DNA from 4 places in the Marinobacter sp. RI1 genome. Region 2 is predicted to be linked to each of the others. Evidence: predicted binding sites of a transcription regulator. Region 2 holds the regulator's gene; each other region holds the start of a gene.
What was found. The regulator sigma-54, encoded in region 2, starts transcription at its own class of promoters, with help from an activator protein. The targets are predictions, from matches to a motif close to ANTGGCATNNANNTTGCTNT.
Positions count from the first base shown of each region.

Region 1: the regulator sigma-54 is predicted to act here: its motif matches at 2,513-2,532, upstream of glnK (P-II family nitrogen regulator).
Region 3: the regulator sigma-54 is predicted to act here: its motif matches at 1,999-2,018, upstream of flgB (flagellar basal body rod protein FlgB).
Region 4: the regulator sigma-54 is predicted to act here: its motif matches at 2,300-2,319, upstream of ACAM27_RS01235 (ammonium transporter).

Region 1 covers NZ_AP031605.1:88,240-93,901, forward strand. The annotation lists gene trmB (tRNA (guanosine(46)-N7)-methyltransferase TrmB) at 1-341, opposite strand, end outside; gene ACAM27_RS00425 (YifB family Mg chelatase-like AAA ATPase) at 413-1,945, opposite strand; gene ACAM27_RS00430 (accessory factor UbiK family protein) at 2,012-2,263, opposite strand; gene glnK (P-II family nitrogen regulator) at 2,642-2,980, shown strand; gene ACAM27_RS00440 (ammonium transporter) at 3,048-4,319, shown strand; gene speE (polyamine aminopropyltransferase) at 4,383-5,264, opposite strand; gene speA (biosynthetic arginine decarboxylase) at 5,403-5,662, shown strand, end outside.
Region 2 covers NZ_AP031605.1:1,816,669-1,822,330, forward strand. The annotation lists gene ACAM27_RS08175 (HPr family phosphocarrier protein) at 29-298, opposite strand; gene rapZ (RNase adapter RapZ) at 305-1,189, opposite strand; gene ptsN (PTS IIA-like nitrogen regulatory protein PtsN) at 1,244-1,714, opposite strand; gene hpf (ribosome hibernation promoting factor) at 1,803-2,111, opposite strand; gene ACAM27_RS08195 (RNA polymerase factor sigma-54) at 2,185-3,714, opposite strand; gene lptB (LPS export ABC transporter ATP-binding protein) at 3,903-4,628, opposite strand; gene lptA (lipopolysaccharide transport periplasmic protein LptA) at 4,606-5,172, opposite strand; gene lptC (LPS export ABC transporter periplasmic protein LptC) at 5,156-5,662, opposite strand, start outside.
Region 3 covers NZ_AP031605.1:2,299,654-2,305,315, forward strand. The annotation lists gene ACAM27_RS10305 (adenylate/guanylate cyclase domain-containing protein) at 1-956, opposite strand, end outside; gene ACAM27_RS10310 (nitroreductase) at 1,292-1,873, shown strand; gene flgB (flagellar basal body rod protein FlgB) at 2,090-2,488, shown strand; gene flgC (flagellar basal body rod protein FlgC) at 2,522-2,971, shown strand; gene ACAM27_RS10325 (flagellar hook assembly protein FlgD) at 2,989-3,666, shown strand; gene ACAM27_RS10330 (flagellar hook protein FlgE) at 3,695-5,608, shown strand.
Region 4 covers NZ_AP031605.1:264,900-270,561, reverse strand. The annotation lists gene ACAM27_RS01240 (lipocalin-like domain-containing protein) at 1-1,010, shown strand, start outside; gene ACAM27_RS01235 (ammonium transporter) at 1,022-2,230, opposite strand; gene ACAM27_RS01230 (flagellar motor protein MotB) at 2,460-3,377, opposite strand; gene pomA (flagellar motor protein PomA) at 3,380-4,156, opposite strand; gene ACAM27_RS01220 (YkvA family protein) at 4,247-4,642, opposite strand; gene ACAM27_RS01215 (tRNA-uridine aminocarboxypropyltransferase) at 4,718-5,353, opposite strand; gene ACAM27_RS01210 (NAD(P)/FAD-dependent oxidoreductase) at 5,356-5,662, opposite strand, start outside.

The DNA.
Region 1 (5,662 bases), 1.7 Mb from region 2:
ACATTCTCAAGACCACGCGATTCCACTTCTTTCAACAAGGCGCCGACGCCAGGCAGGTGCACTTCCACGCCGATAAAATCCTGCTCGGGTGCAGCTTCGGCCATATCGGCAAGGGATTTGCCCATCCCGAAACCGATCTCCAGGTTGAGCATGTTATCGCGGCCAAACACCTCACGGGGGTCGATCATGCCATTGTCACGGCTCAGTCCGTACTTGGCCCAGTTGCGATCGAAGGCCTTCTTCTGACCTTCGGTCATCCGCCCCTGGCGCAGTACAAAGCTGCGAACACCGCGGCGTGTGGTGACCGGATTCGTATCCTGAGTCTCGTTCTGGTCAGTCATTCTGTGTCCTCAAGCTTCAAAGCGGATCTCATGGAATAAACCTGGCACACAGTTTACCAGAGTCAGCAGCTTCAGGCGGAGACAACCGACCCCTGGCCAGCCTGACGGTCGAGTTGACGGTAACCCAGCGCCTCCATCAGGTGTGACTGGCTCAGGTGTTCAGCACCCTCCAGATCCGCCAGGGTGCGGGCCAGTCGTAATATTCGATGGAGCGCCCGGGCCGACAACCCCAGTCGCTCCATGGCCCGGGTCAACAACCGCTCACTGGCGGCATCCAGCCGGCAAGCCTGATCCAGCAACGCTCCCGAGAGGGCCGAGTTGAGCATCCCACGAGCCTCCTGCCGGGCCCTGGCAGCCAGAACCCTGGCCCTGACACTGGCGCTACTCTCACCGGACACCCCGGAACCGAGCAAGACCTCTCCGGACTGCACCGGAACTTCCACATGCAGATCGAACCGATCCAGCAACGGCCCCGAGATCTTTGCCCGATAACGCATCACCTGTGCCGGCGTGCACTGGCACTCGATATTGGGGTGACCACTGTAACCACATGGGCATGGGTTCATGGCGGCCACGACCTGAAATCGCGCTGGGAAGGTGACCTGCCGCGCCGCCCGGCTGATGGAGATTTCGCCTGTTTCCATAGGTTCCCGCAGCACTTCCAGGACCCGCCGTTCAAACTCCGGCAGTTCATCCAGAAACAACACCCCCCGGTGCGCCAGAGAGATCTCGCCCGGGCGAGGACTGCTGCCACCGCCCACCAGCGCCACTGCAGACGCCGTGTGATGAGGCGCCCTGAATGGTGGCTGACGCCAGCCACCTGGCTTTAGCGGCTGGCCCGCAACGGAATGCACGCTGGCCACCTCCATGGCTGCCTCATCTGGCAAACCTGGCAGAATGCCCGGTAACCGGCTCGCCAGCATACTTTTACCGGTTCCGGGAGGGCCGAAAAACAGCAGATTGTGACCGCCAGCTGCGGCCACCTCCAGCGCCCGACGGGGCACTTGCTGGCCTCGCACCTCTGAGAGATCGGCCACAGACACCGCTGCGGCACCGTCTCCCGGCGTTTCAGATCGAGGAACAGGAACCAGTCTGGCACGGCCCGCCAGATGCTCACATACTGTCAGCAGATGGCTGGCGGCAAGCACATCATCACGGCTGGCAAGGGCAGCTTCCTCGGCGTTGTCCTGAGGTAGCAACAGCGAACGGCCTGCTTCGCGAGCCGCCAGTACCGCGGGCAATATCCCCTTGAGGGGCCGAAGCGCACCATCCAGGGACAGCTCTCCGAGAAACTCGTGGCTTTCGAGGCTTTCGGGGGGAATCTGGCCGGAGGCTGCCAGGATGCCCAGGGCAATGGGCAAATCAAAACGGCCACCTTCTTTGGGCAGGTCAGCAGGCGCGAGATTGATGGTGATTCTACGGGCGGGGAATTCGAAACCGGCATTCAGCAGTGCACTGCGAACCCGATCCTTGCTTTCCCTCACTCCGGTTTCCGGCAGCCCGACGATGGATAATGCCGGCAGGCCACCAGACAGGTGCACCTCAACGGTAACCGGGGGAGCAGACACGCCAATGCTGGCGCGCGAATGGACAATAGCGAGCATGACAACCTTCCATGGCACAGAACAATCAGTCGTTGCGGGCAGCGACCCTGCCGCCCGGGCAAACCATCAGGAACTCTGGCGTTGCTCCAGTTCGGCAACACGTTTTTCCAGGGCCTCAACCTTTTCACGGGTTTTCATCAGGACCGCCTGCTGGGCATCAAATTCTTCCCGGGTCACCAGCTCCAGCCGGGACAGAACCGACATCACCGTGGCCCGGGCCTGGGTTTCAAAATCTTCCCGTGCTGCCCGAGCCATATCGGGAACAAACTGGCCAAACTGACCCTGCAACTGAGAAAAAATTTCCTGGGGCCCTTTCATCAATCACCTCTCGTATCGGTTTTTCGGCGATATCAGACTATTTTCCGTGTCGCCGGGGTGTTTGCGGGAGTGTATCACACCCTACCCCCTGCCATACTGTACCCGGTCGGCATTATAATGGCCGCGGCCGATGGCTCGACTGCGCTGTTTTGAGACAATCGCAGGCGCAATGCACCAAAACAGTGCATCAAGCTGCGCCATTTCGGCACAGACAATAATTAAGAGTTTGTTTTAAAAGCTATTTTTTGCGTTGGCATACCCGATGCTAAAGCCCTCGTACGCAATCCGCACAATTGATGTGCGAGGTGGCAGCATCCCGAACTCAACAACCGGCCGACGGGCCCTCACTGTTGGGACGGCTTTACCAAGGAGAAAGCAATGAAACTTGTGACAGCGATCATCAAGCCTTTCAAATTGGATGATGTCCGTGAGGCACTATCCGAGATTGGCGTACAAGGCGTAACCGTCACTGAAGTCAAAGGCTTCGGTCGGCAGAAAGGCCACACAGAGCTCTATCGTGGCGCGGAATACGTGGTGGATTTCCTGCCCAAGGTCAAAGTGGAGATCGCCATTGGCGACAACCTGCTGGACCAGGTCATCGAAGCCATCACCAAGGCAGCCAATACCGGCAAGATCGGCGACGGCAAAATATTCGTGACTGAACTGGAACAGGCTATCCGGATCCGGACAGGCGAAACCGGCGAAGAAGCGGTCTGATCCAGAACTGACACCTAGCCAACGCAAAAAACTTATAACCTGAAGAGCCTTGTGCGGAGGGCTTCCTATGGAAAGCAATCTCTTTCACCTGCAGTATGCAATAGATACCTTTTATTTTCTCGTGTGTGGCGCATTAGTCATGTGGATGGCCGCAGGCTTTGCCATGCTCGAGTCCGGCCTGGTGCGTGCTAAAAACACCACCGAAATCCTGACCAAGAACGTCGCGCTCTTTGCCGTGGCCTGCACCATGTACCTGGTGTGCGGTTACGCCATCATGTACGGCGGTAACGTCTTCCTCTCCGGCATCGCCGATGTGGACGTGGACGGCGTACTGGGTGACTTCGCCACCCGTGAAGACGGCTTCACCGGCGGCTCCATCTACTCAGCGGCCTCTGACTTCTTCTTCCAGGTCGTGTTCGTGGCCACCGCCATGTCCATCGTGTCCGGCGCGGTTGCCGAGCGCATGAAGCTGTGGGCGTTCCTGGTATTCGCGGTCTTCATGACTGGCTTTATCTACCCGCTGGAAGGCGCGTGGACCTGGGGTGGCGCCGATGTGTTCGGTATGTACAACCTCGGTGATCTTGGCTTCAGTGACTTCGCCGGCTCCGGCATCGTACACATGGCAGGTGCCGCTGCGGCCCTGGCTGGTGTATTGCTGCTTGGCCCGCGTAAAGGCAAATACGGCCCCAACGGTGAAATCCGTGCCTTCCCGGGCGCCAACATGCCGCTGGCCGCTCTGGGTACCTTCATCCTGTGGATGGGCTGGTTCGGTTTCAACGGTGGTTCTGTACTGAAACTCGGCGACGTCGCCAGTGCCAACTCCGTGGCCATGGTGTTCCTGAACACCAACGCAGCCGCTGCCGGTGGCGCTATTGCCGCCCTGATCACCGCTCGCCTGATGTTTGGCAAGGCTGACCTGACCATGCTGCTGAACGGTGCGATCGCCGGTCTGGTGGTAATCACCGCCGAGCCATCCACCCCGAGCGCGCTGACAGCCACTATCTGGGGCGCCCTGGGCGGCATCCTGGTGGTACTGAGCATCGTCACTCTGGACAAGCTGCGCATCGACGACCCGGTCGGCGCCATCTCTGCCCACGGTGTCTGTGGTCTGCTGGGCCTGCTGCTGGTACCGGTTACCAACGGCGATGTCAGCTTCAGCGGCCAGATCATCGGCGCCCTGACCATCTTCATCTGGGTATTCGTAGCCAGCCTGGTCGTCTGGGGTATCCTGAAGGCTGTCATGGGCATCCGTGTGACCGAAGAGGAAGAGTACGAAGGTGTCGACCTCTCCGAATGCGGTATGGAAGCCTATCCGGAGTTTGTCAGCGGCAAGCAGTAACACCGCTACCTACCGGAATAAAAAAGGGCGCCCTTGTGGCGCCCTTTTTCTTTAAGCTCTGATTCAACCCTCTTCCGGGCGAACCTCATCTTCCAGCGCATCCACCATAAACTGCGGCATGGCCAAGGCACCGTGGTGCACCCCGGCATTGTAGTAACGGGTGACAAAGGGGCGGTTGCTGGCATCTTCCTCGCGGAAATACTTCAGCGGGTTTTCCTTACTGCCCATGGTGCAGCTCCACCAGCCCGTGGGATATACCGGCTGGGGGAATGGCAATGTCTGCACATGGCCAAAACCGGCTTTATGCATATCATCGTGAATGTCCTTGATGATGGTATTGGTGTGCAGCAGGGGGGATTCGCTCTGCTGAACGATGATACCGCCCTCCCTCAGGGCCAACATGGCATCGCGATAGAAATCCAGCGCGAACAGGCCTTCCGCAGGACCCACCGGGTCGGTACTGTCGATAATCAGCACATCAATGCTGTTCGGCTCGATATCACGCATCCACTGGATGCCATCACCGAAAAAGAAGTTGGCGCGGGGGTCACCATTAGCTTCGCACAGCTCTGGAAAGTACTTCTCAGACATGCGGGTTACCCGCTCATCGATCTCCACCTGCCAGGCTTCCTGCACTCCTGGGTGTTTCAGAACTTCTTTCAGGGTGCCGCAGTCGCCACCACCGACGATGACCACTTTTTTCGGGTCCTTGTGGGTGAACAGCGCAGGATGGGTCATCATTTCGTGGTACAGGAAATTGTCCCTGGTGGTCAGCATCACACAGCCGTCCAGAACCATCAGGTTGCCGAAGGTTTCGGTTTCATAGATTTCGAGTTTCTGAAATGGCGTCTGCTCTTCATGGAGCTTGCGCTTTACCTGAAGGGAAAAAGCGGTGCCCTGGTCCTGAAATACCTCGGTGAACCAGCCTTCGTTCAATGCGGTCATGTCTGTCTCCCACTGTGTGCCGCTGCAATGTGCCGGGGCATCTGAAAGGGGCGTATTGTAGGTGCAGTGGTCAGCTCCTACAATGCAGCCTGTTACCGGCCCGCCGGCCGCCCCGGGTTCCCTGACAGGATAGCAACAATGGCTGAAACCGCTGCATCACCAGCCCACAAGGTCTACAACATCGCTCACTGGAGTGACGGATACATTTCAGTCAACGGTCAGGGCGAGGTTGAAATCTGCCCGGACCGGGGCAGAAGCGACGCCCGCATCAACCTGCCGGCGCTGACTCGCTCGCTGGCCGAAGCCGGTGTGCCCCTGCCGGTTCTGATTCGCTTTACCGATATCCTGCACGATCGGGTCAACAAGCTCTGCAATGCCTTCAACAAAGTCACTCAGGA
Region 2 (5,662 bases):
GATTGTAGGTGAATGACGAAACCGGAGGTTATTCTCCTTCACCAAAATAATCGTTGATCAGGGCAGCCAGCGCGTCGATGGCATCCTGTTCGTCCGGACCATCGGCAACCAGTTCCACTTCGGTGCCCTGGCTGGCGGCCAGCATCATCACCTGCATGATGTTCTTGGCGTCTACGTCCCGGCCTTTGCCACGGATTCGCACCTTGCTGTCAAAGTCTGATGCGGTGGCCACAAGCTTCGCCGTGGCCCGCGCATGCAGGCCGAGTTTGTTGATGATGGTGATGGGGCGGCAAATCATAGGCGCTCAGATTTCTCCCCGGGTTTGAAGGTGTGGCAGTTCGGTGTGGCGCACCTGCACATTGCGGTAATTATCGCGGAAATAGCGCCCGAGCTGCTCACACACATAAACAGAGCGGTGCTGGCCACCGGTGCAACCGATGGAAATGGTCATGTAACTACGATTGCTGTCGGCAAACGAGGGCAGCCAGGTATTCAGGAAGCCCGTGACGTCATCCACCATCTGACGTGTCAGCGGTTCCCGTTCCAGAAATTCGATGACCGGCTGATCAACGCCGGTGTGCTTGCGCAGGCTGGTGTCCCAGTATGGATTGGGCAGGCAGCGTACGTCGAAGACGTAGTCTGAATCCACCGGCACGCCGTGCTTGAAGCCAAAGGACTGGAACAGCAGTGCCAGTTCCTGATCCTTGCGGCCGGCCACGCGCTGCTTGATCATGTCGCGTAGCTCGTACATGGAGAGCCCGGTCGTGTTGACATAAAGATCGGCCAGCTTTGACAGGGGTTCCAGTAATTGCTTTTCGTTGGTGATTGCCTCCCGCAGAGACGTCTTGTCATCGCTTAGCGGATGCTTGCGGCGGGTTGCGTGAAAGCGTTGCAGCAGTGACTGTTCGTCGGCATCCAGGAATATGATTTCAACCTCGACACCGGTCTGCTTCAGTTGCTGGTAAATGGTTTCAAAATTGGCCAGCTCGGCGGACAGGTTACGGGCATCAATACTGACGGCCATTTTTTTCAGCCGGCCGGGCGCTTCCTGGGTGGCCGCCTCTCGGGTCAGCGGGAACAGCAAGCCAATGGGCAGGTTGTCGATGCAGTAGAATCCCAGGTCTTCCAGCACATGCAGGGCCGTACTCTTGCCGGAACCGGATCGGCCACTGACGATAATCAGCTTCATGGGACTGTTTCTCCTTCAATCTGCCTGGCAGCCTGTCCAGATGTCAGGCTGATCTCAGTGATTACTCTCCGCCATACGCTGGTAAAGGGTCGCGGGATCTTCACTCTGGCGCAGCCGGGCGCAGAAAGTACTGTCATTGAAGCGCTCCGCCAGCTGGCTCAGTAACTCCAGGTGTTCACTGGTGGCTTCTTTGGGGACGATCAGGGCAAACACCAGATCTACCGGCTGGTTATCGATAGCATCAAAGTCTACCGGCTCCTCCAGAGTCATCAGCACGCCGATGACGCGGTCCAGGCCTTCCAGTCGGCAGTGGGGGATGGCAATACCCTCACCGATACCGGTGCTGCCCAGCCGTTCGCGGGAGACCAGATTGTTGAAGATCTGGGTGTCGCTGAGGATTTCATCCTGAAAGTGAATCCGTTCAGCGATGAACTCCAGCACACGTTTCTTGCTTGAGGCCGGCACCTTACAGAGGGTCAGTTCAGGGGCAAGAATATTGTCGATGGTCAGGGATGGCTCGCTCATGGATCGACTGCATGTCCGTAAAAAAAAGGCTGCGGCCGGTTAGCCCCGCCGCAGCTCGTTTCATGAAACACCCGGTAAGGTTCGCGCTTCAGCGACCGCCGTTACCGTGCATCCGGTCTACGTTCTTTTCCTTGTGCTTGAGGATCTGACGGTCCAGCTTGTCGACCAGAGCGTCGATTGCGGCGTACATGTCCTCATTTTCTGCCTTTGCGTGAATCTCACCACCAATCACGTGCAGCGTGGCTTCCGCCATCTGGCGCACCTTCTCGACCTCCAGGGTGACCTGGCAGTTACTGATGTGGTCGAAGTGACGCTCCAGCTTCTCGAACTTGGTGTTGACGTAATCCTTCAGAGCGGGAGTTAGTTCTACGTGATGGCCTGAAATGTTGAGTTGCATAGGCGTCTCCTGTTGTCATACTGCCGGCGTGCTTGCCGGCTTGCGTGCCAGTGCATCTTGCACCGGCGAAAGTTTAAACCAGGCGTTTTCGTTCGTTCGAGGGAGGAATATGCATGGCCTCCCGGTATTTGGCCACGGTACGCCGCGCCACGTTGATTCCCTGTTCCCCTAGCATGGCTGCAATTTTGCTATCGCTCAATGGCTTTTTCGGGGTTTCCTCGGCAATCAGCTTCTTGATCATCGCCCGGATGGCTGTAGACGAGCATTCGCCGCCCTCGGCGGTGCTGACGTGGCTGGAGAAAAAGTACTTCAGCTCAAAAATACCGCGGGGCGTGTGCATGTACTTCTGGGTGGTAACCCGGGAAATCGTGGACTCGTGCATTTCCACCGCCTGGGCAATGTCAGACAGGATCAGAGGCTTCATGGCTTCTTCGCCCTGATCCAGGAACCCTTGCTGGTGTTCAACGATGCGGGTGGCCACTTTCAGCAGGGTTTCATTCCGGCTTTGCAGGCTCTTGATAAACCATTTCGCTTCTTGCAGCTGGTCGCGCAGGTAGGTGTTATCGGCACTGCTGTCAGCCCGGCGGATCAGTGAAGCGTAGCTGGCATTCACCCGGATACGCGGAGCGATTTCCGGGTTGAGTTCAACCCGCCAGCGGCCTTCGTGTTTGCGTACGATAACGTCCGGGATAACGTAATCCGGTTCGGCCCGGTCCACGACATCGCCAGGGCGAGGGTTCAGGCTGGTGATCAGGGCCAGTACCTGTTTCAGCTGGTCTTCCTTGAGCCGGCTGCGGCGCAACAGCTGTGCGTAGTCCCGGTTGCCAAGCAGATGCAGGAACTGGGTAACCACCAGTCTCGCCTGGCGCAGCCAGGGGGTATCCGGTGGCAGCTGGTTGAGCTGAATCAGCAGGCATTCCTGGAGATCCCGAGCGAACACGCCGGGCGGGTCGAAGTGTTGCAGGCGGTGGAGTACCGCTTCCACTTCGTCCAGTTCCAACGGGTCTTCTTCGGTTTCGTCCAGCAGGCCTGCGTGAATGTCCTCAATGTCAGACGTCAGGTAGCCGCGCTCATCCACAGCATCCAGCAGCGCGTGGGCAATGGCCTGATCCCGCTCGCTCAGAGGCGTCAGGTTCAGCTGCCACTCGAGGTGATCCTGCAGGGTTTCGGTAGGCGAGTTCCGGGTTTCGAAATCCGATTCGTGCTCGTCTTCGCCTTTGCTGGCCGGAGCCGGGGCAGACTGGTAGATGTCGTCCCAGGCGGTATCCACTGGCAGATCATCGGGAATGTTGTCCGGAATATCGTTCTCGGACGACCAGTCCGGGCCGTTCTCGGTTTCGTCCCAGTCCGGGCTCGCGTCCTGGTGGCTGTCGTCCTGGTTGGCCTCAGAGCTGGAAGCTTCACTGTGCTCGTGCTCTTCGCGCTCGTCGCCTTCAGGGTGCTCATCGTCCTCTGAGGTTTCCAGCATGGGGTTGGACTCCAGCGCCTGCTGGATTTCCTGCTGGAGATCGAGGGTAGAAAGCTGTAGCAGGCGTATGGCCTGCTGCAGCTGGGGCGTCATGGTCAGACTCTGGCCCAGCTTAAGCTGTAATGAGGCTTTCATAACCATGGCTCAAGATCCATAACTCATGGGCATCCCGGTTGTTGCTTTGCCGGCGCACAGGCCGAAAAAAATGTTGTACGCTGGTTACTTGCCATTGTCTGTGAACAGTATAAGCAAGTTTTTTGCCGAGTTTACTTGCTACAGATCATCAAAACAATCAGACCTCGGATAAACCCTGTTTTATCAGGTCAGAGCCGGAACTCATCACCCAGATACACTTCTTTCACCTGCTGGTTTGCCAGAATGGCTTCGGCATTGCCGGAGGCGATGATGTGGCCGCCGGAAACGATGTAGGCATTCTCGCAGATGTCGAGGGTTTCCCGAACGTTATGGTCGGTAATCAACACGCCAATACCTTTATCCCGCAGGTGCCGGATAATGTGCTTGATGTCACTGACGGAGATAGGGTCTACGCCCGCGAAGGGTTCGTCCAGCAGGATAAACGCAGGCTCCATGGCCAGCGCCCGGGCGATTTCAACCCTGCGGCGTTCGCCGCCGGATAGCGCCATACCCACGCTGTCACGGATGTGAGTAATATGAAACTCTTCCAGCAACTCTTCCAGCTTGGCCTCCCGTTCCGCCCGACTCATGCCTTTGCGGGTTTCGAGGATGGCCATGATGTTGTCCCGCACGGTCAGTTTGCGAAACACGGAGGCCTCCTGGGGCAGGTAACCGATGCCCTTGCGGGCGCGCCCATGCATTGGCAGCGGGGTGATGTCCTGGGTGTCGATGGTGATCCGGCCGTGATCCGCAGGCACCAGGCCCACGATCATGTAGAAGCAGGTGGTCTTGCCGGCGCCGTTGGGGCCGAGCAGGCCGACAATCTCGCCGGAGCGAATTTCCAGAGAAACGTCCAGCACCACTTTTTTCTGCTTGTAGCTTTTTGCCAGATTACTGGCCCTGAGAACTGCCATCCGAACCTTTCCCGTCACTGGATTGAGCTGAATTACGAGGCTGAATCACCATTTCCACCCGGCCGGAGCCGCCGTCGGATGGCGTGCCGCCTTCCGCAGTAACAACGCGGCGAACGGTGTCGTAGTGGATGACGTCGCCCCGGAATACGTTGCCGTCTTGTTCAATAACGGCCTGGCGTTCAAAAATAACCAGGTTTTCATCGCCAGACCAGGTGATGTTCAGGGCCTTGGCATCGGTCGTGCCTTCGCCTTCCTGGCCGGGTTGCCGGTAATGGGCGGGGTTGCCGGCGGCTTCAATCCGGCTGACACCCTGTTGGTTGCGGTAAAGTACCACCCGATCCGCGTCCAGCCGGGTTTCGCCCTGAATCAGTTCGACAGCGCCGGTGTAAACGGCCGTTCCGGCGCTTTCATCCAGACGGGCCGAATCTGCACTGACCTTTATGGGGATATCGGAATCCAGGTTGAATGCCGATGCCGGGCCGGCCAGCAATGCCATGGCCAGAATCGCTGGCCGGCAGAAAGATCGTTTACCTGACGGTTTCATATTGTCCCTCTACCCGGGAGTTGAGTTCGAGAATGCGTTCGTTGATCCAGGCTTTCATACCGGTGGAGCGGGTGACGCCGAAAGGCTCGGTGATGGTCACCGGCTGGTCGGTGTAGACGGTGCCGTTGCTGTTGTCCAGGGTCAGTGCCTCGGTCTCCAGAACGGCTTCGCGGCCTTCGGACTGTCGGGTCAATTGGACGTTCCCCGTAAGTTCCAGCTTTTCATTGTTCTGCTGAAGGCTACCTTCATTGGACTCAATGAGCCAAGGGTCGGGGCTGCCCTCACTGAAAAGCCGGGCTATCGGCGTATCCAGATGAGCCGTGCCGGTTGCTTCAAACTGCTCAATTCTGGGGCTTTTGAGATCAATCTGGAGGTTCCCTTGCTCATCCCAGGCGCGGTATTGGCCGCCGATCACAAAGCCGTCGGGCTCTGCGGGCCCCCGTAGTTCGCTGGCGGCATTCCGCGAACTGACAGGCTCGTCACTTTGCCA
Region 3 (5,662 bases), 480 kb from region 2:
ATGGCCATAGACACGCAGGCAAATGCGTCCTCGCGCGGTCCTCGGCTGGTCGGGTCGCCAAAGAACACCATGATGGAATCGCCAACAAACTTGTCGATGGTGCCGCCGTATTTTAGGGCCACCTCAGACATCTCGTTGAAGTAGTGATTCAGAAGCTCGGTAAGGGCTTCCGGTTCCATCTCCTCCGACAGTTCAGTAAAGCCTTTTATGTCTGAGAAGAACACTGCCAGTTTCTTGCGCTGGGTTTCAAGCCGAACATCCCGTTCCCCGGTAAAGATGGACTGCCAGACCTGAGGCGACAGGTATTTCGAGAGCTTGTGGGACAGGGCGATGGACTGTTCCCGCTGGTTCTGAATCTGGGTCTTTGCCAGCAGCAGGGCCCGGGCCTGCTGGTGTGAGTAATAGGCGGTGACGCAGATGTACGTGCCTGTGGCCAAGATGGCGACGATGCTGGTGAGCAGGGGGGCTTCCAGATCGGCGGCGGTGCCGGTTGCCGCCACTGTGGCGGCCATGGCGGCAGACATGAGCGCTGTACCGAACAACCATTGCCTGACGCCGCCCACGATCAGACAGCTGAACATCAGCATCAGGACAACCGATACCGACGGAATGGCGATCAATCCGATCAAGCCAATAAAGCTGCCTCCGATTATGCAGTCGAGGAACAGCATTTTTTGCCGAATCCGGGCTGAACGTCGCAGGAAGGTTCGCCGTGTAAGCACGTGCGCGAGATGAGGCCAGATCAGAGCGCCAGCCACCATCCAGAGAAGCAATTGGGGAAACACACCCTGAAGGACACCCGTGACAATAATGGCGGCAGTGGCGGTGTAGGCCAGTATCCGACCGTTGTAATCGGGCATCGGTGGAATCGCCACCGTGTGGTCGTAGATGTCGCCTTGCCCCAGCTTGCCGGTATTGCCGGTTACGCTGCGTAATTCAGCGGGTGCGCTCATCATTTTCAGAACCGGATCCTTCCGATAAGTATGTCGCGAAACATTCCCCAGTCTCCCATAAGGCGATAAACAGCCCATAAGACAACACTCAGAGCAAGCTTGCACTCAATAAAATGAAAGCGGAGGCAGTCAGCGCCGCTGTGATCATCCAGGTGGTCCGGGTAGAATTCTGCAAAGTTGCGAAATGCCCGCTGGTCGCTCATTGTGTGTTGCCGGTTCTTTATAATTGTTGGTTTGAACTACGACTAAAGATTAACAGCATTACGTAGAACTCACAATTCATCGGGGCCGCTTCCGGCCCAACCGAAAATCATGCAACCAATCAACAGCGAGACTGTATGAGTTCGATAACCCGTTTTATTCTGGATCGTGCTTCGGAGCCCCGTTTGCAGGCACCGGCACCACCGGTGTCAGTGGTTGATCAGGCCTTCCGGTGCGCGGCCCGGGCCCCGGATCATGCGTTGTTGAGGCCCTGGCGTTATCTCGTGGTAGAGGGGGAAGGCCTGGCAGCTCTGGGCGACCTGTTTGCTGAATGCTGCCCGCCGGAGGCTTCTGATAAGGAGCGTGAGAAGGCCCGGAATGCTCCGGCTCGTGCACCCATGATTATTGTCGGTATTGCGTCGCCCCGTCATCATCCGAAGGTGCCGGAGGTGGAGCAGGTAATGTCGGCAGCGGCTGGTATGAGTTTTATCTCCCTGGCGCTGAATGATGCCGGCTACGGCGCCATGTGGCGAACCGGGCCTGTGGCTTATCATTCGTCGCTGCATGACGGTCTTGGGCTGCTGCCGGGCGAGTCCATTGTCGGTTTCCTCTATACCGGTACCGTTGCCAGTGAGAAACCATCGGTGCCCCGGCCCGATACCAAAGAGTATGTCTCAAGGTGGGCCGCGCCAGGGCGCACTTCCCCTTGGCAAGTCTGAGCCTCGATCAGCGGCAACTCCGCCTGGGGAAACCCGTTGCCGCCCTCGTTGCGTTTAACCGGAATTTGCCGCTCATTTATTAGACAGCCCTCTTCGAAGCCCGCATTACAGCGGGCTTTTTCAATTCTGGCACTCTGCTTGCTTTAATCACTTCAGAACGCAAAACCGGCAAGTTCACAGGTTCAGCCTGGTCGGTGCAAAGATCTGGAGGCAGTAATGGCTATTACATTCGACAAAGCGCTTGGTATTCATGAGCACGCGCTGCAGGCGCGGGTCAAGCGGGCCGAAGTGCTGGCGAACAACCTGGCAAATGCCGACACCCCGGGCTACAAAGCCCGCGACGTGGATTTCCAGGCGATGATGCAGAAGGCGCAGGATTCCATGACGGGCTTTGGTATGACCACGACCCACAGTGGCCATATGGACACCTCCAGCCCTGGCGCTGACGGCGAGCTGCTGTACCGTACCCCGCACCAGCCATCAATTGATGGCAATACCGTGGATGCGCAGGCCGAGCAGACCCGTTTCATGCGCAACGCCATGGATTACCAGGCCAGCTTCCAGTTCCTGAGTAGTCGGTTTTCCGGCCTGACCAAGGCGCTGAAGGGCGAATAAGCCGCAGTCCGTACGAGATTTAAGGAGATTGTCATGTCACTGGGTAACATTTTCGACATCGCCGGTTCCGGCATGACCGCACAGTCACTGCGGCTCAACACCACCGCGTCTAACATTGCCAACGCAGAAACCGCCAGTTCGAGCACGGATACAACGTACCGTGCCCGCAAACCGGTGTTTGCCGCTATTCAGCAGGCCATGCTGAACCCTGATCAGCAGGGATTTGGTATGGGTTCCGAAGAGGGGGCCGGGGCAGGTGTTCGCGTTGAGGGGATTGTCGAGAGCGATGCAGAACTGCAGATGCGCTATGAGCCGAATCACCCTGCCGCGAACGAGGAAGGGTACGTTTATTACCCCAACGTGAACGTGGTTGAGGAAATGGCGGACATGATGTCGTCGTCCCGCAGTTTTCAGATGAATGTGGATGTCATGAACACCGCCAAATCCATGATGCAGCGAATTCTGACACTGGGTCAGCAGTAACAAGTGAGGATTAAGCCATGAGTGCAGTGAATTCCGCAGCCGCCTCAGACGTGCTGAGCCAGTACCAACTGAACCAGGAGGGCAAGACCCCTGGTGGCAACGAGCTGGGTAAAGACGCGTTTATGGAGCTGATGCTGGCGCAGCTCAAGAATCAGAACCCACTGGAGCCGCAGGACAACGGCGATTTTATCGCCCAGTTGGCCCAGTTCAGTTCACTGGAAGAAATGCAGAATCTGTCGGGCAGTGTCGACGATGTGGTTGGTCAGTTCCGGTCCAGCCAGGCCTTGCAGGCCTCGGCGATGGTAGGCAAAACCGTTCTGGCACCCTCCAGTGTGGGCATTCTGGGTAGCGAAGGCGAGATAACTGGCACCATTCAGGTGCCGGCTTCCACGGGTGGGCTGCGACTGTCGGTCATGAATCAAAGCGGTGAGTTAGTTCGCCAGATTGATATGGGCAGCAGCCAGGCTGGTGTGGTGTCGTTCCAGTGGGATGGGCAGGACGGCAACGGCAATCCTTTGCCGCCCGGCCCCTACTCGATTGTGGCGCAGGGCTCCTATCCCTCCGGATCGGAGCAGTTGGCGACCATGGTGAGCGCCAATGTCGACAGTGTGTCGTTGGGGCAGGGTGGTTCCATTACTCTGAATCTGGCCGGAATGGGCTCCATTCCGCTGTCTGAAGTCAAACAAATCAACTGATCCGGTGTCAGACCAGGAGGTATAAGTCATGGCATTTAACACAGGTTTGAGTGGTCTGCGCGCCGCTTCGGTGGATCTGGATGTCACCGGTAACAACATCGCCAACGCCAGTACCGTCGGCTTCAAAAGCAGCAAGGTACAGTTCGGTGATTTGTACGCCAGTGGTTTCCTGAGTGCCGGTACCAATCCGATTGGCGATGGCGTGCGGGTGCAGGACGTAAAGCAGTCATTCGGTCAGGGCAATATCAGCTTTACCGATAACGGCCTGGATATGGCTATCAGTGGTGATGGCTTCTTTATTCTGAATAATGGCGGTGAAATCCGTTACTCCCGGGCTGGCCAGTTCGGGATTGATAAAGAAGGCTATGTTGTTAATAACCAGAATATGAGGGTGCAGGGTTATACCGCTGATGATGATGGCAACCTGTCTGGCATCCGTGGTGACCTTCAGATTGAAACCGACAACCTGGCGCCCCGTCGCACAACGAATCTCCAGACCGATCTGAATCTGGATTCCCGAGAGACTGTGCTTGAGCGTCGCATCCGGGATTTTGATCCGATCGCGCTTGCAGATCTTCAAGGTTCCGGCTTTACCTTCGGCTACTCCGACGGCACCAGTGATTACACGGTACCGCAGATTGATGCCACGGCTTCTGCAAGTGATGCTGCCATTGCCATTAATGCTGCGCCGGGAGTAACGGCCACTGCCAGAACCGCAGCTTCCCTGACCGGTTTGACCGATAGCGATGTGAGCAGCGCCACCAATTTCCGGCTTGAAATCCGGATAGACGGATCTGCACCGATCCCGCTGAATCTGGAAAATGTATCCTCCCTGGAAGATGTGGCGGAAGCCATTAACGACACCAGCGACAATGCGATCTCGGCCTCGGTTGTCGATGATGACGAAGACCCCTCAACCCCCGATGTTTTGCGAATCATCCACAGTGGTGGGCAGCCGCTGGAGGTAGCCTACGGCGATGCTCCCACAGGTACTCCGCTCACCAACAACCAGCAATATGACGGTGAGGTGTTCGTTACCACCGATCGCAATGTTGAGCAGGTGACCACTGATTCAGGTAGCAACGCGTTTGAAGTCGCCTTCAATGCGACACCGTTTACCGTAACCAACGAATTCAATCCCATCGACCAGCGTACTTACAACCACGCAACGTCGACCACCATTTTTGACAGCCTGGGCAATTCCCACGAATTGACCCAGTTCTATGTAAAAGAGCCATCTCCGGGTAACGGGGTGGGTCAGAGCCAGTGGTCTATCTACCTCCAGATTGACGGTGAACTGGTGGGTGGTACCGACCAGACGCCATACACTGCCTTGTTTGACCAGGATGGCCAGCTGGAATCCATCAACGGTGATCCGAACGGTGAGTTGATTATCACCGACTGGGTGCCTAAGGATCCAAGCGGTGATCCGAACGGTGCTGACGGCCCGCCGGCGAATCCCGGTGATGTGGTCAGCCCGATTCCTGAGCCGGCCACCAGTTCTGCGTTCGTTGTCAATCTGGCCAATACCACCCAGTATGGCGCGGCATTTGGTGTTAACGATCAGCAGCAGAACGGCTACACCACCGGCCGTCTTTCAGGCCTCGATGTGTCCGACCAAGGCGTGATCTTCGCCCGGTATACCAATGGTCAGTCCAAGTCTCTGGGTCAGGTGGCCCTGGCTGCGTTCAATAACACTGACGGTCTTTCTCCGGTGGGTGACACCACATGGGTGGAAACCTTTGAATCCGGCCAGCCGGTGATTGGTGCTCCGGATACCGGCACGCTTGGTTCCATCAAGGCCAGCTCCGTAGAGGATTCCAATGTGGATCTTTCGGCAGAGCTGGTGAACCTGATCATTGCCCAGCGCAACTACCAGGCCAACGCCAAAACCATTGAAACCTCCGATGCGGTCACCCAGACCATCATCAACCTCCGATAATTTCGCGCCCTAGCGAACATGGCATGACTCCTGCAGGAAGACTGGAAACAGTCA
Region 4 (5,662 bases), 1.6 Mb from region 2:
TCGCAGGCCTTGCCGGTGTGGCGGAATCTGAGCATGAGATTCAGTTCCTGCAGCCCGGGCCCGGAGACCGGCTGTCCTTCCCCGCCGATTTCGGCCCTCATCCCCAGCACCGCATTGAATGGTGGTATCTCACCGCGAATCTGGAAACCGAAAACGGCGGGCCGCTGGGTCTGCAATGGACGCAGTTCCGGCAGGCCTTGACCCCGAGGTCCGTTGAATCCGAACCGCCGAAGCCGGCACTTTGGCCTCTGGAGGCTGCCTGGATGGCTCACGCAGCGGTGAGCTACAGCGGTCAGCACCGCTTTGCCGAAAAGCTGGCCAGGGGTGACGTCGGGCATGCCGGGGCCACCGCCCAACCCTTTTCAGTCTGGCTGGATCACTGGCACCTGAGGCCAGCGAGCGGACACGTTGGCTGGCGGCTGTCGGTCGCTACAGAACACTGGTCCTACGATCTGTTGTTGCAGCCGCAAGGTGATCCTGTGGCTCATGGTGACGACGGTTTCAGCGCCAAATCCGCCAGTGGCGAAGGCTCCATGTACTTCAGCCTGGTAGATCTGAAAATTGAGGGAACGGTTACCCTTGAGGGTGACACGTTGAGGGTGGCGGGCACTGGGTGGTTCGACCGGGAGTGGAGCAGCCAGTTTCTCAAAGCCGGACAGCAGGGCTGGGACTGGTTTGCCCTGCATCTGGATTCGGGGGACAAGCTGATGCTGTTCCAGTTGCGGGAAACACAACAGGCATTCCGCTCGGGTACCTGGATTCCAGCCACGGGCGAGCCGGTGGCGCTGGGGCCGGAACAGATCGGGCTGACCTCTGTGGGCCAGCCAGCCGGTTATCCGCGCCGTTGGCAGATAACCCTTCCGGCTTTCGACGTGAACCTTGAGGTCTCCGCGCCGGCAGGGGATTACCGGAATTCCGGGCTCTATCCGTATTGGGAGAGCCCGGTTTCCGTCACCGGAAGCCATTCCGGCGTGGGTTACATGGAGCTTACCGGTTACCAGGCACAATAAGGCCCGGAAACTCACTCAACGGCATTGGCACCGATACGGTGAATGCTGAGGTCGGCACCGTTGAACTCTTCTTCCTCTGTCAGTCTCAGGCCGCTAATGGTTTTGATGGCACCGTAAACGATGAGCCCGCCGGCAAAGGCCACGATCACACCGGCCACCGAGCCAATAATCTGCGACATCAGGCTGACGCCACCCAGGCCCCCGAGCGCTTCCTGGCCGAAGATACCGCAGGCAATGGCGCCCCAGACACCGCATACGCCATGCAAGGGCCAGACACCCAGAACATCATCCAGCCGCTCGATTTTCGCCTGTGCCCACTCGAACAGGTAGACAAAGATGGCGCCGGCCACGCCCCCGGTAATCAGGGCGCCGACGGGGTGCATCAGGTCTGAGCCGGCGCACACCGCCACCAGTCCGGCCAGCGGACCGTTGTGAATGAAGCCAGGGTCTTTGCGGCCGAGCAGCATGGAAACCAGAATACCCCCCACCATGGCCATCAGGCTGTTGACCGCGACCAGGCCACTGATGCCGTCCAGAGTCTGGGCCGACATGACGTTAAAGCCGAACCAGCCCACGGTCAGAATCCAGGCGCCGAGGGCGAGAAACGGAATGTTGGAAGGGGCAAAGGCCACGACCCGACCGTTGCGATAGCGACCGGTGCGGGCGCCGAGCAGCAGCACCGCAGCGAGAGCAATCCAGCCACCGACAGCATGCACCACAACGGAGCCGGCGAAATCATGGAAGGACGCACCAAACTGGTTCTCCAGCCAGGCCTGGAAACCAAAGTTCCCGTTCCAGATCAGGCCCTCAAAGAAAGGATAGACCAAGGCCACGATCAGGCCCGAGGCAATCAGCATGGGGTAGAAGCGGGCACGCTCTGCGATACCGCCGGAAACGATCGCCGGAATGGCCGCGGCGAAGGTCATCAGGAAGAAAAATTTGACCAGTTCATAGCCGTTGGCGGAGGTGAGTTCGGCGGCGCCATTGAGAAAGTGCCCGCCATAGGCGATGTAGTAGCCGATGAAAAAATAGGCGACTGCGGATATGCCGAAGTCGGTCATGATTTTAACCAGGGCATTTACCTGATTTTTATGGCGAACAGTGCCCACTTCCAGGAACGCAAAGCCGGCGTGCATGGCCAGCACCATAATGGCGCCAATCAGAATGAAGAGCGTGTTGGCGCTCTCGGTCAGGGTGTGTACGGCACTCGTGATATCCACGGGTTTTTCTCCTGAGTGTTTTGATTACGCGGCTTCTGATGAGCCGTTGTGCATTGTTGGGGTGCGACTTAAGCAAGTGCTGTTCCAAAACAATGCATATCAAGTACTGCAGGGGGGTTGGAGAACCTGAGGGCGCCGAGGGAGGTATTTATCTGCGTCAAAGTGCACCAGAGGCGTGCGCATCAAGGGCTTGTGCACCAATCTGGATAGGGCGCGAGGCAAGGTTTTACTACCAGGTAATCTCGCTGGGCGTATCCCGACCGGGCTCAATGCCAATAATGGCTTCTTGCGACTCGCTTTCGGAACGAATCAGCTCGCGAAGGCGCAGTTCCTGCTCTTCCATGGGCTCTGACAGATCGATAACGATTTCAACCCGCCGGTTCTTGGCTCGGTTTTCCGGCGAGGTGTTGGGTACCCGTGGTTCGGTGTCGGCCAGACCGGTCACCCGGATGCGGTCCGGAGTCACCTGCTCCCGAGCCAGCAGAACATTAGCCACTGCGGCGGCACGGGCTGCGGACAGGTCCCAGTTACTGTAGAAACGTTCGGTGCGGATGGGCACGTTATCGGTATGGCCTTCAATGGCGAGGTCGCCGGGCATGTCGGCCAGAACCTCCGCCATATCCAGAAGCAGGCCTTCGAATTCCCAGGTCAGTTGGGCTGAACCTGAGGCAAACGAGCCCTTCTCCTCAATGCGAATGATGATGCGGCGCTGATCTTCCGAGACGTTGATCCGGCCATCCAGAATCGCCGGTTCCAGCACTTCAAGAATCCGGGCCATGTTGGCGTCCATCTGTTCCTGGATGGATTCCTCAATGGCTTTCTCTTCGGGGCTTTTCAGAGTCTGGATTTCGGGCTGTACGTCGGTGGTGGTCTGTTTGACTTCATTGACCACAGTGGGCTCTGGCGGCGCCGGCGAAAACTTGTCGAAGATCGGGCTGGTTCCCTGAGGGATCTCAAGCGCAGGCACTTCCCGCTGCACCCCGAAGGCCTTGGAGAGTTCACCGGCGATCTGTTTGAACTTCTGGGCGTCAATTTCCGAAAACGACAGGAGCAATACGAAAAAGCACATCAGCAGCGACATCAGGTCGGCAAATGTGACAACCCACGCAGGAATCCCGGGCTTTTCCTCTTCTGGCAAATCATCCATGTTTAACCGCCTGCCGTTTCCGCATCGCCGTTTCTGGCCCGCTCTTTGGGCGAAAGATAGCTGGACAGCATCTGCTCGATAATGCGCGGGTTGGTGCCTTCCTGGATGGCGACGAGGGCATCAATATAGAGCGATTGCATGCGGGCCTCCTCCGTCATGCGCAGGGACAGCTTGTCGGCAATGGGGGTAGCGATCATTGTGGCGATCATGGCGCCGTAGAGCGTGGTCAGCAGGGCTACGGCCATGGCCGGCCCGATGGACTTGGGATCTTCCATGTTGGACAGCATCTGCACCAGGCCAATCAGCGTGCCAATCATACCCATGGCCGGAGCCACATCTGCCATGGCGGTGAACACTTTTGCGCCCGACCGGTTGTGTTCCAGTGTCATCAGGCGTTCCTTGTTGAGGAGCTGCTTGATGGTGTTGCCGTCCTGTCCGTCCACCAGCATCTGAATACCCTGGCCCAGGAATGGACTACTGACCTCCCTCCCTTCGATACCAAGAACGCCCTCTTTTCGAGCGATGCTGGCAATCTCCACCAGTTCTTCGATGCTGGCCTGAGTTTCGGGCAGTTTGAATTTGAACGCTCGGGCTGCCACCTTGAAGGCATCAAAAAACTGGGCAAGACTGAACTTGGCCAGTACTACCAGCAAGGTACCGCCAATCACAATCAGCAGGGATGGCGGATTGATGAACATGCCTGGCGATGCGCCCAGTATAATGGCCGAAGAAATCAGAAGAATGGCGCCGACGAGGCCGATAAGGGTGGCGAAATCCACAGTAACTCCAGAACTGTGCAGGTGACGATTAAGGGGGCGGGAGAATACTCCCTGGTTGATTATTAATCAATGCCCGGTTGGTCCCTCATCCTATGATGAGTGAAGCTCCTTCCATGCAGCGTAGCGGTGCAGATCGGATTCGACCAGTTTAAGGCACAAGGCAACCACACCGGCATCATCAACCAGGCCGAAGCCGAAGATCAGATCCGGAATCAGGTCCAGCGGATTCAGCACGTACAGCAACGCTCCGGCTACCGCAGCGATGGACTTCCAGGGTATGGCCCGGTAGTGGCCGTACCAGTAATCGCGAATCAGCGAGAACATCAGCTTGATATCGGTAGAGAAACGATTCAGCCTGCCGCTGTTTTTGACTTTCTCTTCAACGGCTTTTTGTCGTTCAAGCAGGGCCTCAAGGTCGCCTCTGTGAACCTTGGCACTTTGCTCTTTCAACTCGTTTGCAGCCGTTTTATCTGAGATCCATGCCATACATTGTCACCACTTTGCTCAGCGATTGCCTCAACATAACGAAATCGTGCTGGTTCGTCACCTTCCCAGGTCATTTCAATAATTCGTGAGACTTCCTGGGAGTTCAGGATCGGGCGCTTCATGGTCTTTGGATTTGTGGTGGTCCGGAACGAAGGCCAGCCGTTTTCGAATCAGTACGTCCTGAGCTCTGAGTAATGGCTCGGTATCTGTGGCCGGCTCGGTCAATGTAAAAAGGTAGGCGACGGCTTCTGCGGTTGAGAGTTGCCCGGCCTTTGGGGCCTTTCGGATACGGTAACGCGAAGCCGGTGGATCAGCGAAATGAAAGCAGGGCAACTGCCGGAACTGCGGGTTCAGGTGCAGGATTTTAGCGGCTTTACGCCAGGTGCCGTCCAGAACCAGCCACTGGTCGATCTGGGCTGCCGCGTTGCTCTCCACGGGCTGACTGTCAGCACATGGAAACAGCAGTCCGGAACGGGTTTCGGTTAACAGACGCTCCAAGCCTTGATGGGAAAAAGAGGCAGGGCTCTCGCCGACCAGTACCTCCAGCCGGGTCAGGCACTGCTGAAGTACTCGCACAGTACCCTTGCTGTGACCGACTTCTGACGGGTGCTGCAAAATGATGACGCGATGGCGGTTGTCGACCTGCTCGCAAACCTCGCATACGCAGGTGTTCGGGTGCAGGCCGCAGCGGGTACACAGTGCTCTGGCCACGCTTAACCCACGAAAATGCGCTTGGCCAACCCCGCGCCTTTCAGGCCGCGAACGGCCAGGGTTGTAACCAGCCCGCCGATCATTGCCCCGACCACGCCACAGGTAAGAATATCCTGCCCGGTCAGGTACAGTCCGGGGATGTCGGTTTTCGGCCTCAGCCAGCGTTGCTCGAAACGTTCTGGCGTGTGGTCCAGCCCGTACAGCTCACCCTGCTCATAGCGGCAGAACCAGGCGGTCGACAGTGGTGTGGAGGTTTCCACATAGTCGACTTTACCTCGAAGCTGGGGCAATTTTTCGTACATGACTTCC